Regions from separate parts of the Paenibacillus sp. sgz302115 genome, predicted to be linked through region 1. Evidence: a T-box and tRNA genes for the amino acid it is inferred to sense, from the RefSeq annotation. Region 1 holds a T-box; the other holds one or more tRNA genes.
What was found. The T-box of region 1 lies ahead of AC0LWN_RS19135 (arginine--tRNA ligase). A T-box ahead of a tRNA ligase gene usually reads a tRNA of that ligase, here a tRNA-Arg.

Region 1 (3,410 bases):
GGTGGAGAATGCGCTGGAGGATTTGTGGTCCATTTACGGCGTAGTGTTCCCCGGGCTGTTCCCAGGCAAAAAAGCCTTCCACGACCTGCCCCGGGAGACCATCGCAAAGCGGGTACGGCCGTTTCTGCTCCGCCGCCTCAAAAGCGATGTACTCAAGGAGCTGCCGGATAAAATCGAGTCGCTGCAGGCCTCGGAGCTGCTGCCGGAACAAAAAAAGCTGTATGTCGCCTATCTGGCCAGGCTGCGGAAGGAAGCGCTCAAGCATCTCGACAGCGACATGTTCGGCAATGGAAGGCTAAAGGTGCTCGCCGGGCTTATCCGCCTGCGTCAGCTTTGCTGCCATCCTGCGCTTTTTGTTGATGGATATAAGGGGAGCTCCGGCAAATTTGAGCAGTTGCTGGAGATCATTGAGGAGTGCCGCAGCTCCGGCAAACGAATGCTTGTCTTTTCACAATTTACCGAAATGCTCCACCTGATCAGCCGCGAACTGGGCCTCCAGGGGGTTCCGCATTTCTATCTGGACGGCCAGACGCCTGCCTCCCAGCGGGTCGAGCTCTGCAGCCGTTTCAATGACAGAGAACGCGATCTTTTCCTGATCTCGCTCAAAGCCGGCGGCACGGGCCTCAATCTGACCGGAGCGGACACCGTGATTCTCTATGACCTATGGTGGAATCCTGCTGTCGAACAGCAAGCGGCTGACCGTGCCCACCGGATTGGGCAGAAGAAGGTAGTCCAAGTGATTCGTCTGGTTGCACAGGGAACGGTAGAAGACAAGATGTACGAGCTGCAGCAGAAGAAAAAGAACCTGATTGATGAAGTCACCCAGTCAGGACAGGATGCCTTGAACACCTTAACAGAGCAGGATATCCGGGAGATTCTGATGCTCTGATTCTTTGCCTGTTAAAAATGGAAGGGGCTATTCTCTGTGTAGCATTTCTACCAAATGTGCATAAAATGAAGGATGAACAGATTGTTTTACGGAAGAAGGGAGTTCCATGCCCCCTCCTGGCAAAGGAAAGAAAAACGGCGTAAAGAAACAACCGGCAAACTCAAAAACACAAGTCCCGAAGGGACTGGAGTTCACGGTAGCTGCGCTCCTCTTGTCCGGCAAGCTGCGGGTAGACTCCGTCCAGATGTTCACAAACGCCACCCTTGTCATCGGCCTTACGGGAAAATATACAACATTAAATGATTTAAGTAACAACAATGTTGATAAGCTGGTCAGCTTTCTCGATGATAACAGCAGTCTGACCTTGAATGAGATTATGAGCGCCTTGAAGAAAAAGGCTGACAAATCTTAAAGCTGAGGAATCCATAAAAGGGAGGGCATTTTTCGTATGGACAGCTTTGACGGAGAGGAATTTACCGGGGGGATTATGCTTGTGGTAGTGATTGCCCTGCTTATTTTTGGCTCGACAGAGATTAAAAATCTTTCCACTGCACCAACTGGGGATTGATCCATACTCCCCGGTCTTTGTGTATAGTTGACCATCCATTAACAACATCGCTATTGCTTTCTTCCAATAATTCGCTATACTAATAAAAAATCAATTTACAATCAATGAACGGGAAAGTAGTGATCTTGATCTAGTCCCAGCGAGCCGGGAGAGTGGAAACCGGTACAGACCTTATCATGAAGCGCACCCGGGAGATGGACTTCTGAACTTGCAGTAGGAAGCCCCGGCTGAAGGCCGTTAACCTGTGAGGTGGCTGAACCGCTGTGTTCGGCAACGAGAGTGGTACCGCGAGCGCTTATGCCCTCGTCTCTTTTGGAGACGTGGGCTTTTTTGTGTTTGCAGGACCGGTGTATTTTTTCCGTTAGGCTAGTCAGTCTGCAATCTTGAAGGAGAGGGATTCTTTGTTAAGTCAACTCATTAAAAATCATTTGGAACAAAGTGTGCATAACGTATTCAGCAGTCTTGACGCTGCCGGCGCAGCTCAAGTAACTATCTCGCTGGAGCAGCCCGCTAATGCCGATTTCGGTGATTATTCAAGCAACATTGCCATGCAATTGGCCAAAATCCTGCGCAAAGCGCCTATGGCTATCGCAGAGCTGATCACAGACGAGCTTCAGCAAATGGGTACAGCTGGAGGAATGCTGCAGCGGATCGAGATTGCCCCTCCGGGGTTCATTAATATGTACATCAACTGGCAGGCCTGGGCGGGCCATTCCTTTGAGCTTCCAGCGGCCGGCGGGGACAAGGTCATTATCGAGCATACCAGCGTAAACCCAAATAAAGCCATGCATATCGGACATCTGAGAAACTCCTGTATCGGGGATGCACTGGTCAGGATTTTGCGGAAAACAGGATTTAACGTGGAAGTTCATAACTATGTGGACGATCTGGGCAATCAACTGGCGGATACGGTGGTGGGTCTGCTTCATGTGCCGCTCTCGGGAGAGCATGTCCGGTTCGGGGATTACTGCTGGGATATATACGCCGCCATCAACAAGGAATATGTGCAGCAGCCGGAGACGGTCCACAAACGCACCGAGATTCTTCACGCGCTGGAGGAAGGCCACGGCAACACAGCCTGGCTGGGCAGCCTTGTCGCTGAACGGATTGTGAGAGAGCATGTAGAGGAAATGAGAAGCTTCGGCATCGGCTATGACCTGCTGGTCTGGGAGAGCAATATTCTGAAAGAAGGCTTCTGGTCTTCCGCTTTTGCGCTGCTGGAGCAGACACCCGTCTTTGTTCAGGAGGCAGAGGGCAAGCTCGCAGGCTGCTGGATTCTGAAGCAATCGGCCGCAGAAGGAGCGGAGATGGATTCGGAGAAACATCAGAAGGATAAGGTGCTGGTGCGTTCGAACGGGATTTTGACCTATACCGCCAAGGACATTGCTTATCATCTCTGGAAATTCGGCCTGCTGGATAAGGATTTCACCTACAATGAATTTAATGAGGGGTTGTGGACCACCGGCTTGGCGGGAACGCAGATGCCTTTTGGAAAAGCGGACATGGTCATCAATGTCATCGACTACAGACAGGAATACCCGCAGGCGATGGTGAAGCAGGCTTTGGAGGTGCTTGGGTACACTGCGCAGGCAGAGAAGCTGCATCATGTAAGCTACGGCGTGGTTTCGCTGAGTCCAGCTTCCGCCGCTGAGCTTGGAATTGATACCTCGGACGGCAAAAGCTCATACGCCATGTCCGGCCGCCAGGGCATCGGCGTCAAAGTGACGGATCTGGTCCAGCTTATGGAGAACACTATCGAAGCCACCCGCCCGGACAAAAGCGGACTCTCCAGCCGGCTCATCGCCACCGCCGCGATCCGGTATTATCTCCTGCGCTTCAATCTGGGCACGGAGATCGTGTTTGATTTCAAGCAGGCCACAGAAATTTCCGGCAATACCGGAGTCTATCTGTTGTACACTTATGCCCGTGCGGGCAGTGTGCTTAGTAAAGCAG
Region 2 (3,410 bases), on a different contig from region 1:
TCATGGTTAACGTTGTATACAACAGTCTTCATGTCACCTGTAGCTGGAGCGGAGATTACTACTTTTTTAGCTCCGCCTTTAAGGTGCTTCTCAGCAGCTTCTTTAGTTGTGAAGAAGCCTGTGCATTCCAGAACGATGTCAACGCCGAGCTCGCCCCAAGGAAGTTCTTCAGGGTTGCGGTTAGCCAGAACCTTAACGTCTTTGCCGTTCACTTTGAAGAAGCCGTCATGTACTTCAACGTCTCCTTGGAATTTACCTTGAGTTGTATCATATTTAAGCAAATGAGCAAGCATCTTAGCGTCAGTCAAGTCGTTGATTGCTACCACTTCGATACCTTCTACATTTTGAATACGGCGGAATGCAAGGCGTCCAATACGTCCAAAACCGTTAATACCAACTTTTACACTCATTGAATAGTTCCTCCTAGATTTCATTTTATTTATTCAAGACAGGCGGTTAAGCTTGTCAAGACAACAATGTTAAGTATAATGCAAAATAACTTCGCATGCCTCCCATATTTCGGGAATTACCCCACCGGCTGCATTTGTTTGTCGATTTCTTTGCCGATTTCGATAGCAGCAGCCTCATCTGTAACGAGAATATCCTCTTGCCCGAACCGCAGCATCGCATGTATTGCCTTAGCCTTGCGTTTGCCGCCGGCAATACCTACTACAACTTCTGTGCGGATGATATCCTCCAGACGCAATCCCATCGTCAGCATGGTGTGGACAACCTGGCCCTCTTCATTGAAATAATAGCCGAACGATTCGGCAACCGCTCCTTCGCCTTGAATCTCCGAGACTGTAGCCTCATCCAGCTTGCGGCGGCGGGTCATTTCAATGGCATCGCCAATCCCATGCACAATAATACGCGATCTGCGGATGATTTGCACGATCTCTCCAATATTTGCGTCAAGCGCCAGTGACTGATATGCATCTTCACTAAGCAGATCGGGCACATGCAGCAGACGGTAATTGGCGCCAATCCGCTTGGCCATCGTTGAGGCGATGGTGTTAGCCTGAATCTCCATGCTCTCTCCCAAGCCTCCGCGCGCCGGCACAAACCAAGCGTTCTTATAGGAAAGGGATAATGGGGGTGGCAGCTGATCCGCCATCTCAGCCAGCGTTGAACCGCCGGTGACGGCAATGGTATCATCGGAACGCAGCACACCGAGCAATGCCTTGGCTCCTGCGCGCCCCAGCTCACGCTTCGTGAACGGTGACGTTTCGCAATCGCCAGGTACAACAATCACTTTGTTCAGACCATACGTTGTACGAATTTTCTCTTCCAGATCATCCAGGCCAAACAGGCTCTTGGCGATCGGCTCCAGCAAGTCAAGCAGTCTGCGTCCGGCATCGCTTATACGCATGCCTACGCTCTCGATCTCAATGAGCCCTTGCGATTTCAGAAGATCCGTCTCGGCGCGGAGCACCCGCTCGGTCATATCAAGCGAAGCCGCAAGTGTTCTACGCCCAATAATATCGGACAGCATGATCTGATGTAGAATCGTGTAACGTCTCTTAAGGGTATCCATGAGATCAGGCAAAAGCTGCTTTTGGATTTCTAATAAATTACGCATGCCTTCACTCCTGCAACTTCGTCTTCCTCTTATTCCCTCGTTCATGGTCTCAAAATGTCCCGGGTTAACTTTTTAAGTCCCACCAATATTCTACCCAAAACTCACGCGGAGTGCAAGTCTTCGCAGAGTATAATTCTCAACCTCTTTTCATCTTATACATCTCACGCCTCATGGAAGGTCGTTAGAAACCCGGGGGTATGGAGCCGGATGAAGAAGTTTTGACAGCGCTGTGATTTTCCGTTGCATTTAATAAATAAATATATTATAATAATTTCTGTTGCGCCCGTGGTCCAATGGATATGACGTAGGCCTCCGAAGCCTGAGATCCAAGTTCGATTCTTGGCGGGCGCGCCATCCATATAGTAATTAACCAAAGAGCCGCTTGCTGGCTCTTTTTTTATAAACTAAGTTTGACTTTCTTTGACTTTTTGTTTGAATTTGTTTATCATGTGGTTAATACGGTAACAGTAAAAAATGAACACATTCGAAGAACCAATTCAAGGAGGTTTTCCACGTGAGTTATATTCCTATGGTAGTAGAACAGAGCAACCGCGGTGAGCGCGCTTATGACATCTATTCCCGCCTGCTGAAGGACCGCATCATTTTCCTCGGAACGGAGGTTAATGACGTGGTAGCCAACTCCATCATCGCACAAATGCTGTTCCTGGCTGCCGAAGACCCGGAAAAGGATATTCACCTGTATGTGAACAGCCCTGGCGGTTCTATTACAGCCGGAATGGCTATATTTGATACAATGCAATACATCAAGCCGGATGTTTCCACCATCTGTGTGGGCATGGCCGCTTCCATGGGAGCGTTCCTGCTGAACGCCGGTGCCAAAGGCAAACGCTTTGCGCTGCCAAACAGCGAAATTATGATTCACCAGCCGCTGGGCGGCGCTCAAGGTCAGGCGACGGACATCGAAATCCGTGCCCGCCGCATCCTTAAGATGCGCGACAAGCTGAACCGCATTCTGGCTGACCGTACCGGTCAACCGCTGGAGAAGATCGAGAAGGACACAGACCGCGACTACTTCATGAGCGCCACCGAAGCGGCTGAATACGGTCTTGTTGATAAAGTTATCGAGAAGACGCTTCCTGCAGGCGTGTAATCCGGATCAGACACACAATAAAAAAAGAGGAGGCTTCAGACCCTGACGGGTTCGAAGCCTCCTCTTTTTTGGCATAACAGCAACAGATTTGATTTACCTAAGCCTTCCATAGCCCAGAGCATCCAGCTTCCCGGCGATAACGCGGTAGCCTCTTCCGTTAGGATGCAGATGATCTAGTGACAGCAGGCTCCGCTCGTTGCCGGCAAACTCATAATAAATAGAAGCAAAGCCGCATACACTGCTGCTGTATCCCGCAGCATAGCGGTTGAACTGCCGCACCCAGTCCGTAGCCTCCATTAGCTGAGGATAGGGGTTGTATAATCCAACGACCCGAATGATATAGGGATTAGGACTTCTTGCCTTCAACTGCCAAAGCAAGCCCATAATATCGCTGAAATTTCTTTTACATTCGCGAAGGGACTTCTGCAACACGGGAGACAGATCGCCCGGACGAAGCGCTGTCGATTTGGCCGCTTTAATCAAATCATTGCCACCGATGGATAACGTGATAATATCAGCATTTCGAACATTCTGGCGGAATATCGAATCACTCCGCAGCCGCCCCTCCATTCCCTCCGTTGTCAGACCATTTATACCTAAATTGGCCGCATTGATTGGCACACGCAGCCGTCTCTCCGCCAATCTGCGGTAGACTGGCACGAATCCATTGCCCGGAAGTGCCCCGAACCCGGTAGTCAAGGAGTCGCCAATTGCTGTGTA

Region 2: it encodes a tRNA-Arg, which carries the amino acid that the T-box ahead of AC0LWN_RS19135 (arginine--tRNA ligase) is inferred to sense. The anticodon was not compared.

The regions. Positions count from the first base shown of each region.
Region 1 covers NZ_JBVYOK010000010.1:101,701-105,110, reverse strand. Annotated here, with positions in the region: gene AC0LWN_RS19145 (DEAD/DEAH box helicase) at 1-889, shown strand, start outside; gene AC0LWN_RS19140 (hypothetical protein) at 996-1,301, shown strand; T-box leader at 1,553-1,771, shown strand; gene AC0LWN_RS19135 (arginine--tRNA ligase) at 1,859-3,410, shown strand, end outside.
Region 2 covers NZ_JBVYOK010000036.1:9,513-12,922, forward strand. Annotated here, with positions in the region: gene gap (type I glyceraldehyde-3-phosphate dehydrogenase) at 1-410, opposite strand, end outside; gene AC0LWN_RS31280 (sugar-binding transcriptional regulator) at 527-1,579, opposite strand; tRNA gene AC0LWN_RS31285 (tRNA-Arg) at 1,859-1,933, shown strand; gene clpP (ATP-dependent Clp endopeptidase proteolytic subunit ClpP) at 2,094-2,690, shown strand; gene AC0LWN_RS31295 (GDSL-type esterase/lipase family protein) at 2,784-3,410, opposite strand, start outside.